3 regions of the Streptomyces sp. NPDC007164 genome follow, and region 3 is predicted to be linked to each of the others. Evidence: riboswitches for the same ligand, from Rfam matches in the RefSeq annotation. Region 3 holds a riboswitch; each other region holds the start of a gene.

The links. Region 3 has a riboswitch for cyclic di-AMP ahead of ABZ622_RS01240 (NlpC/P60 family protein). Riboswitches for the same ligand answer to the same signal wherever they lie in the genome.
Positions count from the first base shown of each region.
Region 1: linked by a shared signal. The riboswitch ahead of ABZ622_RS25330 (M23 family metallopeptidase) and the one ahead of ABZ622_RS01240 (NlpC/P60 family protein) in region 3 are both predicted to bind cyclic di-AMP.
Region 2: linked by a shared signal. The riboswitch ahead of ABZ622_RS13250 (transglycosylase family protein) and the one ahead of ABZ622_RS01240 (NlpC/P60 family protein) in region 3 are both predicted to bind cyclic di-AMP.

Region 1 is NZ_JBEYFB010000022.1:84,512-87,778, reverse strand. It holds gene ABZ622_RS25335 (GntR family transcriptional regulator) at 1-461, opposite strand, end outside; gene ABZ622_RS25330 (M23 family metallopeptidase) at 688-1,503, opposite strand; cyclic di-AMP (ydaO/yuaA leader) riboswitch at 1,517-1,683, opposite strand; gene ABZ622_RS25325 (pitrilysin family protein) at 1,922-3,267, opposite strand, start outside.
Region 2 is NZ_JBEYFB010000007.1:144,369-147,635, reverse strand. It holds gene eno (phosphopyruvate hydratase) at 1-386, opposite strand, end outside; gene ABZ622_RS13250 (transglycosylase family protein) at 676-1,452, opposite strand; cyclic di-AMP (ydaO/yuaA leader) riboswitch at 1,456-1,627, opposite strand; gene ABZ622_RS13245 (transglycosylase family protein) at 1,928-2,902, opposite strand; gene ABZ622_RS13240 (cytochrome P450) at 3,008-3,267, opposite strand, start outside.
Region 3 is NZ_JBEYFB010000001.1:302,008-305,274, reverse strand. It holds gene ABZ622_RS01245 (hypothetical protein) at 1-179, shown strand, start outside; gene ABZ622_RS01240 (NlpC/P60 family protein) at 235-1,383, opposite strand; cyclic di-AMP (ydaO/yuaA leader) riboswitch at 1,391-1,556, opposite strand; gene pcrA (DNA helicase PcrA) at 1,803-3,267, shown strand, end outside.

The DNA of each region.
Region 1 (3,267 bases), on a different contig from region 3:
ATCTTGTGCCGCAGCTGGGTCAGCAGCGCGATCAGGCCGGGGCTGCCGGAGGCCTGCGCCAGCGTCTCGTGGAACCAGCCGCCCAGCGAGCGCAGATCGTCGCCCTCGCCGCGCCGGGCCCGGTCCTGACCGAGCCGCACGAGGCCGCGGAGCACCTTGAGGTGTGCCTCGGTGCGGCGTTGCGCGGCGCGGGCGGCGCCCAGTGGCTCCAGCAGTGTGCGGACCTCCAGGAGGTCGGCCGCCTCCAGCTCGGTGGGTTCGGCGACGCAGGCGCCCGCGTGCCGCCGGGTGACCACGAAGCCCTCGGACTCCAGGGTGCGCAGCGCCTCGCGCACCGGGACGCGGGAGACCCCGTAACGGCGGGCCAGCAGTTCCTCCGTGAGTCGGCTGCCGCGTTCGAAGACACCGGAGACGATGTCGTCGCGGATTGCCGTGCATACCGAATGCGCCGGAATGCGCATGTCCGAACCTCCGCCTCAATCCCCGCGAATCGCGGCCGGCCTACGCCTGTTCCGCGACTCTATTGCAATGCGGCCGAATTTCCGATGCCGGGCGGGAATTCATGAATATCTTCTGGCCGCGGAACGGTTCGCCGGGCGGTCGCCCCCAGCGGCCGGGGCGGCGGGCACGTCGAAGGCCCCGGCGCGCTGCCGGGGCCTTCGACGAAGTGGTGCGGTGGAGCGTCGGTCAGACGCGGACGCCGTGGGCGCGCAGGTACGCGACCGGGTCCATGTCGGAGCCGTACGACGGGGTCGTACGGGCCTCGAAGTGGAGGTGCGGTCCGGTGGAGTTGCCGGTCGAGCCGGAGAGGCCGATCTGCTGGCCCGCGCCGACGCTCTGGCCGACGGAGACGCCGATCGAGGAGAGGTGGCCGTACTGCGTGTACGTGCCGTCCGTCATCCGGAGCACGATGTTGTTGCCGTACGCGCCGCCCCAGCCGGCCTCGACGACCGTGCCGGCGCCGACGGCGACGACGGAGCTGCCGGAGGCGGCGTGGAAGTCGATGCCGGAGTGGCTGCCGGAGGACCAGAGCGAGCCGCTGGACTTGTAGCCGGTGCTCACGTACGAGCCGGCGACCGGGAGCCGGAAGGAGCCCAGGCGGGTGCGCTCGGCGGACCGGGCGGCGCGGGCCTTCTCGGCGCGGGCCTCGGCGGCACGCTTCGCCTCGGCCTTGGCCCTGGCCTTCGCCTCGGCCTTCTTCTTGGCCTCGGCCTTGCGGTGGGCCTCGGCCTCGGCCTTCGCCTTCGCCGCGACGTCGGCCTGGTGCTGCTGGGCGTCGGCCTGGGCGTCGATCCGCTCGGCGAGGGTCTTGTCGATGGCGATGACCTGGTTGAGGCCGGTGTCGCTCACGGAGGGTGCGTCGGAGTCCGCGGCGAAGGCGGGAGCGGCCAGGCCGCCGATGACGCCGGTGGTGGCCAGAGCCGCGACGCCGACGGCCTTCGCGCTGCCGCGCGTCAGTCGGCTCGGGGCACGGTGCTTCCCGGTGGCACGGGTGAACGCCATGGAGTGGCTGGTCCTTTCCTTCCTTCTCGCCTACCGGGTTAGCTGACGGGTTCGGAGCAGGAAGGTCTCCTACGGACGCCCCGGCCCCATCCGGGCTCAGGCATCCGATTCACCCCAGGGACTGCGTGGGTCCCCGGCTCCCCAGGCTCGCGCCTGACGGGGACTCGGCGATGACTGTCCGGTACGTCGCGGATGCGGCATACGAGTGGCGGGCAGTCGAGCCGACGCTAAGCGGGGTCACTTTCATTCACCAAACGGACAGGCCGTTTTGTAGCGCATCCCACAGGGCAGACAGGCAACCTCCCCCTCAGAACGGACAAAAAGGAGGGCCCCGGCGAGATCGCGCTCGCAGGGGCCTCCTCTATGTCCCGATATGCGGTGAAATACTGAGGTGGGACGTGCCGTGGCGGGCCGGTCGTCAGCCGGTGACCACCGACACCTTTCCGATGCCCAGGGCCCGGACGGGCTCCTCGATCCGGGCCGCGTCGCCGACGAGGATCGTGACCAGCCGGTCACCCGGGAAGGCGTTGACGACCGCCGCGGTCGCCTCGACCGTGCCGGTCTCCGCGAGCCTGGCGTACAGCTGCGCCTGGTAGTCGTCCGGCAGGTGCTGCTCGACCTGGTCGGCGAGGGTGCCCGCGACGGAGGCCGCCGTCTCGAACTTCAGGGGTGCCACACCCACGAGGTTCTGCACGGCCGTCTCGCGCTCCTCGTCGGTCAGGCCCTCGGCCGCCAGGGTCCGCAGGACGGTCCACAGGTCCTTGAGCGCCGGCTCGGTGGACTCGGTGTCCACCGAGCCGCTGATGGCGAGCATCGCGGCGCCGGTCGCCCCCGAGGCGGAGTCCGGGGCCGAGGACCGCAGCACCTGGGCGAAGGCCCGCACGCCGTACGTGTAGCCCTTCTCCTCGCGCAGCACCCGGTCGAGCCGGGAGGTGAGGGTGCCGCCCAGGCAGTACGTGCCGAGCACCTGGGCCGGCCACACGCTGTCGTGCCGGTCGGCGCCGATCCGGCCGATGAGCAGCTGGGTCTGCACCGCGCCCGGACGGTCGACGATGACCACCCGGCCGGTGTCGTCGGCGGTGATCGGCGGGGCGGGGCGCGGCGCGGCGGTGTCTCCGGACCAGTCGCCGAGGGTGTCGGCGAGCAGGGCGTCCAGGTCGATGCCGGTGAGGTCCCCGACGACCACGGCGGTCCCCGCGGACGGCCTGATGTGGGCGTCGAAGAAGGCGCGCACGGCCGCCGCGTCGATCCGCTCCACCGTCTCCTCGGTGCCCTGGCGCGGGCGCGACATCCGCGCCGTGGCCGGGAACAGCTCCTTGGAGAGCTGCTTGGCGGCACGCCGGGCCGGGTTGGCCTGCTCGTGCGGGATCTCGTCGAGCCGGTTGCGTACCAGCCGCTCGATCTCGCTCTCGGCGAAGGCGGGCGCCCGCAGCGCCTCGGCGACCAGCGCGAGGGCCTTGGCCAGCCGGGAGGCGGGGACCTCCAGGGAGACCCGGACACCCGGGTGGTCGGCGTGCGCGTCGAGGGTGGCGCCGCAGCGCTCCAGCTCGGCGGCGAACTCCTCCGCCGTGTGCTTGTCGGTGCCCTCGTTCAGCGCGCGCGACATGATCGTGGCCACGCCGTCGAGGCCCTCGGGCTCGGCGTCCAGCGGGGCGTCGAGGAAGATCTCGACCGCCACGACCTGCTGGCCGGGGCGGTGGCAGCGCAGCACCGTGAGGCCGTTGGGCAGGGCGCCGCGCTCGGGCGCGGGGAAGGCCCAGGGGC
Region 2 (3,267 bases), on a different contig from region 3:
GGCAGGTCCGAGGCCTCGGAGGCGGCGTGTGCGACGGCCAGCGAGACGCCGAGGATGGCGTTGGCGCCGAGCGAGCCCTTGTTCTCGGTGGCGTCCAGGTCGAACATCGCCTGGTCGATCAGCCGCTGCTCGGTGGCGTCGTAGCCGACGAGCTCCGGGCCGATCTGCTCGATCACGGCGAGGACGGCCTTCTCGACGCCCTTGCCCTGGTAGCGGTTGGGGTCACCGTCGCGAAGCTCAATGGCCTCGAACGCACCGGTGGAGGCGCCGGACGGAACGGCAGCACGGCCCGTGCTGCCGTCGTCGAGGCCGACCTCTACCTCGACCGTGGGGTTTCCGCGGGAGTCGAGGATTTCCCGGGCTACGACGACGTCGATGGACGGCACGAGGCATCTCCTTCTGGGATATGACGCTGTTTGTGCAGGGTCGCTTTGGCCTTGCGACAAGAGCCTAACCGGCCCGGCCCGATCAGTCGGCCGTCCGCCCGACCCCTGGGACGAAAAAGGACCCGAGAGCACACATTGCCGGGCAAACAGTAAGAAATTTACCGGTCGGTAACTACAACAGTTGAACGATCCGGCGCTCCCCCGAGCGCGAACGACAGCGCCCCGGTCCGGCGCACACGGGGGAATGCGCGCCGGACCGGGGTGGTGCTCAGGGAGGAGAGAGCCGCGACTACTTCGTCAGGTGCAGCTGCTGACCCGGGTAGATCAGGTCGGCGTCCTTGACGATGTCCTTGTTCAGCTCGAACAGCTGCTGCCAGCCGCCCTCGACCTTGTTGGCGGCGGCGATCTCGCTCAGCGAGTCGCCGGAGACGACCTTGTACTCGCCGTCGCCCTTCTTGACCTTCTCGCCGGTCGGGGTGGTGACGGTCTTCTTCGACTCGGCCTGCGGGGCGGCGGAGCGGTCCGAGCGGGAGGCGGCGGGGGCCTCGGTGCGCTCGGCCGGCTTCGGCTGGGCCTGCCGGGTCGGCTGCGACTGCTGCTTCGGGGCGGCCGGGGCGCTCTGCTGCTCGGAGGCACCGGAGTTCGAGGTGGAGTTCGAGGAGGAGCCGGTGTCGACACCCGGGTTGACGCCGTCGTTGGTCAGGTTGCCGGCGCCGGCGCAGCCCCAGGCACCCGGGCCCTGCATGTCGAGGAGCTTCTCGGCGGTGGCGATCTGCTGGGCCTTGGTGGCCAGGTCGGCACGGGCGGCGTACTGCGTACCGCCGGCGGCGGCCCAGCTGGACTGCGAGAACTGCAGACCGCCGTAGTAGCCGTTGCCGGTGTTGATGGACCAGTTGCCACCGGACTCGCACTGGGCGACGGCGTCCCAGGTGGCGACGGAGGCGGCGGAGGCGCCGGTCGCGCCCATCAGGGGCACGGCGACTGCGGCACCGGCGACACCGGCGAGCGTGGCGATACGGACGGCCTTGGACGGGCGGCGGTGCTTGCCCTTGCTGGAAAGCAGCATGGAACTTCTCCTCACCGACGCCTACGAGGTGAGCTGTCGGGTTCGGGCCAAGTGAGTTGCCCGGTCGCACGTCCTAGCGCGCGACTTCACCCCAAGCCGGTCCTGATGCGTCTTTCGACGATCGGGCCCGGCGCTTACCTGGGTCCCCCGCTCCTGCCTACGGCGCTTTACGCGTCTGTTCCCTTCGACCGACGGCAGGATTCGGCGTGACGGTCGACGGGGCCCGCGGTGCGAGCGGTTCCGACCGTAAACATACGCAACCCCCACATTCAACGATGGACACATCGGACAATAAGCCCTTACTTGCATCTGAAGAATCATCGTTTCCGCAGGTGGGACACGATGCGGGAGGGTTCCCCGGATGCGACACGCCAGTTGACGCAAAGAGACCCATGTCTCACTTACGCATAAGCGGACATAGGTCCCTGAACTACCCCGATTTTTGAGGCATTTTTAGTCGGTTATCAGACTGCCCTCATGTGGCCTTCACATCGAGATCGAGGCTCTGGCCAGGGAGGATGAGGTCCGGGTCGGCGCCGACGGCAGCCTTGTTGGCCTCGTAGAGCGCGGGCCAGCCACCGGGGATGTTCTGTGCATCAGCAATCGACCAGAGGTTGTCGCCGACATGGACGGTGTACGTGCCGTCGGCGGGCGTGTCGGCCGTGTCGCGCGCGTCGTTGCCGCCGCGCGAGGCATGACGGCCCGCCTCGCGGCCGCCGTCCGTGCCGCCGTCCGTGCCGCCGCCCTTCTCCGCGGCCGGCGCGCCGCGGTGCTTGCCGCCGGACGCGTCGGGCGAGCCGGAGGCGTCGCCGGGCGCCCCGGAGGGGGCGTCGGGGGACGGGGTGGTCGAGGCCGAGGGCTTCGGGGCCGGCGAGGTCTTCCCTGACGGCTCGTCGGTCTTCTCCGAGCCGTCGGCGCCGTCCACGGCGTCCGTGCCGTCGGAGGCGTCGTCGGAGGCGCTGTCGGACGGTGTGGCGTCGTCGGACGGGTCCGCCGACGTGCCGTCGGACGGCTTCGCGCTCCCGGTCGGGTCGTCGGTGGGCACGGAGCCCGGATCCACCCCGGGCAGCGTCCCGTCCACGGCGAGGCCGGAGATGACCGCACAGCTGGGCCAGGCCTTCGGGCCCCGGTCGTCCAGCACCTTCTCGGCCACCGCTATCTGCTGCGCCCGGCTGGCGAGGTCGGCGCGCTCCGCGTACGCCTCACCGCCGTACGCCTTCCAGGTCTCCTGCGAGAACTGGAGGCCGCCGTAGAAGCCGTTGCCGAGGTCGGCGCTCCACATGCCGCCGCTCTCGCACTCGGCCACCCGGTCCCAGGTCTGGGCGTCGGCCGCGTGCGCACCGGACGCGCCGAGCAGCGGGATGGCGATGGCCGATCCGGTCACGCCCGCGGCGACGACGATGGCGGGTGCCTGACGGGGGCGACGGTGTCTGCCGTTCGCGGAGCCCATGGGGTTGCCTTCCGGGTAGCTGACAGGTGACTGGTGAGTCGAACGGTGAACCTAGCCGGGTTCGAACGGGAGTCACAAGTCGATGCAGCGCAGATCACGTGAAAGTCACAGAGTTGACAGGGTGTCACTTTCTGCGTGGGCGGGCCCCGGGGTGAACTCCACGGGAAGCGTGCGAAGTCCGCGCATGATGAGCCCGCCACGCCACCGCAAATCGGTGGGTTCCACCGCAAGCCGCAGGTCCGGAAGGCGGTTCAGCAGCGTGGCGAGCGCGGTCCGTCCCTCCAGCCGGGCGAGCGGCGCTCCCAGGCAGTAGTGGATGCCATGCCCGTATCCGAGGTGCTGATTGTCACGCCGCGCGAGGTCGA
Region 3 (3,267 bases):
ACGAGGCCGACGGCAACCACGTCAACAACATCAAGATCGGCGTCAAGCTGCTGGTCCTGGTCGTCGTCCTCGCGCTCGTCTACATCAAGCGGGACGAGGAGAAGGTCGACAAGGGCGCCTTCGCGGCGGTGGGCGGGCTGACGCTCCTCAACATCTTCATCGCCACGCTCTGGACCTGATCCCGCCCGCGCCGCGCCGCCCCGGTGCTGGGGCGGCGCGACGCGTCGGGGCCCGCTACGCCGGGCGCACGCTGCCGTAGATCGGCATGTAGTAGATCGACTCCTCGCGCACGTTCGCCCCGGGCTTCGGGGCGTGGATCATCATCCCGTCGCCCTTGTAGATGCCGACGTGGCTGATGTCGTCGTAGAAGAAGACGAGGTCCCCCGGCCGCAGGTCCGCCGTGGCGACCCGGGTGCCGGTCTTGACCTGGTCCCACGTGGTGCGCGGGAGGTCGACCCCCGCCGCCTTCCAGGCGGCCTGGGTGAGCCCGGAGCAGTCGTACGATGCCGGGCCCGTCGCGCCCCAGACGTACGGCTTGCCGATCTGGGCCCTGGCGAAGGCGAGGACCTTCTCCGCCTTGGTGGTGGCGCTGCTGTCCGAGCCGGTCCCGGACCCGGTGCCCGTACCGCTGCCGCCCCCCGACTCCTTCGCGGCCTCCTCGGCCCTGCGGTCCGCCTCGGCCTTCGCGGCGGCCTGCTGCTTCGCCAGCTCCCGCGCCTTGCGCTTCGCCTCCGCCTCCTTCTTGCGCTCGATCTCCGCGAGCCGCGCCTTCTCCTCGGCGGTCAGCTTCGACAGCAGCGTGCGCGCCTCGCCCAGCTTCTTCTGGACGTCCTGCTTGCTGGTGCGCAGCGTGTTCTGTGTCGTCGTCAGCGTCTCCAGGCTCCGCACCGCCTCGGAGCGCTTCTTCGCCGCCTTGGCCTGCTGCGTACGGAAGTCCGTGATCGCCGTCTGCTGCCGGCTGGTCATCCGGTCCATCAGCTGGCTCTGGTCGAAGTACGACTGCGGGTCGTCGACCAGGAAGAACGTGGCGCTCGGTGCGACGGAGCCGTTGCGGTACTGCGCGGCCGCGTAGGTGCCGAGCGTCCTGCGGGCGTCGTTGAGCCTGTCGGCGCGCTTCGCGACGTCGTCCAGCAGGGCGTCGACCTTGGCGCGCTGGGTGGCGGAGGCTTCCTTCGCCCGGTTGTACTGCTGGGTCGCGGTGCCCGCCTGCCGGTAGAGGTCGTCGACCTTCTTCTGTACGTCCTCGACGCCGGGCTTCGGACCGGGCGCGGCCACCGCGCTCTGCGTGGAGAACAGGGTCACGGACGCGAGGGCCGCGGTGGTGAGCCCGACGGCCGGTGCGGTGGTGCGCACCCGGGGGCGCGGTTTGCGATGGGATGCCAAGACCGGCATCTCCTTCCGTGGACCGCCTACCGGGTTAGCTGTCGGGTTCGGGCGGAACGGAAGGCTGCCCTACGGTCCGAGTGGGGGATAAGGACCGATTCACCCCGGTACTGCGTCTGGGTCCCCGGTTCCGAACTCCCGCGAGGGCAGCCCGGATTCGGCGGGGGAGCCCGCTCGGCGTGGTTCGCCTCAAGGGGGTACGGGCCGCCCGGTCGAGCACGCTAGCCAACCCATGGTGCCGCTGTGAAGGTTGATGCTCGATATGTCCGATACATTTTCGTGACCTTGCCGGAGCGGGGTGCTGAGGGCCGGATTCCCTCACGGGGAGTGGGTGCCCGCTCTCTTTGTGTGCCGTCGGTCGTGTGCGGTTCGTCATGCGGCCCACGGCTGTCGGTGCGGCGGCCTAGACTCGACAAGCGATGAGCAGCCTCTTTGACGACAGTTTCCTGGCCGGCCTCCAGCACTCGGAGGAAGAGCCCCCGCCGCCCCCCGAGGACTCCGTACCCGAAGCGGTGCCGGAGGACCTCTTCGCGGGCGTGTTCGACGGGCCCCCGCCGCCCAGGGAGGCCTACTACCGCGACGGCGCGCACCGCCCGGTCATCGACTCCGCGGCGCTCCTCGACGGGCTGAACACCGAGCAGCGCGCCGCCGTCGTCCACGCGGGCTCCCCGCTGCTCATCGTCGCCGGGGCCGGCTCGGGCAAGACCCGGGTGCTGACCCACCGGATCGCCCACCTGCTCGCGGAGCGCGGGGTGCACCCCGGCCAGATCCTGGCGATCACCTTCACCAACAAGGCCGCGGGCGAGATGAAGGAGCGCGTCGAGCAGCTCGTCGGACCGCGCGCCAACGCCATGTGGGTCATGACCTTCCACAGCGCGTGCGTACGCATCCTGCGCCGCGAGTCGAAGCGGCTCGGCTTCACCTCGTCGTTCTCGATCTACGACGCCGCCGACTCCAAGCGGCTGATGGCCCTGGTCTGCCGCGATCTCGACCTGGACCCGAAGCGCTTCCCGCCGAAGTCGTTCACCGCCAAGGTCTCCAACCTGAAGAACGAGCTGATCGACGAGGAGACCTTCGCCGGCCAGGCCGCGGACGGCTTCGAGAAGACCCTCGCCCAGGCCTACGCGATGTACCAGTCCCGGCTGCGCGAGGCCAACGCGCTGGACTTCGACGACATCATCATGACGACGGTCCACCTGCTCCAGGCGTTCCCGGACGTCGCCGAGCACTACCGCCGCCGCTTCCGGCACGTCCTGGTCGACGAGTACCAGGACACCAACCACGCCCAGTACACCCTCGTACGCGAGCTGGTCGGCCCGGCGGGCGAGGGCGACGCCCCGGCCGAGCTGTGCGTCGTGGGTGACGCGGACCAGTCGATCTACGCCTTCCGCGGCGCGACCATCCGCAACATCCTCCAGTTCGAGGAGGACTACCCGAACGCGACCACGATCCTGCTGGAGCAGAACTACCGCTCCACGCAGACGATCCTGTCCGCCGCCAACGCGGTCATCGAGCGCAACGAGAGCCGCCGCCCCAAGAACCTCTGGACCAACGCCGGCACGGGCGCCCGGATCACCGGCTATGTCGCCGACACCGAGCACGACGAGGCGCAGTTCGTCGCCGACGAGATCGACCGGCTCACCGACGCGGGCGACGCCAAGGCCGGTGACGTCGCGATCTTCTACCGTACGAACGCGCAGTCCCGCGTCTTCGAGGAGATCTTCATCCGCGTCGGCCTGCCCTACAAGGTCGTCGGCGGCGTGCGCTTCTACGAGCGCAAGGAGGTCCGGGACATCCTGGCCTACCTGCGCGTCCTCGCCAACCCCGAGGACACCGTCCCGCTGCGCCGCATCCTCAACGTGCCCAAGCGCGGCATCGGCGATC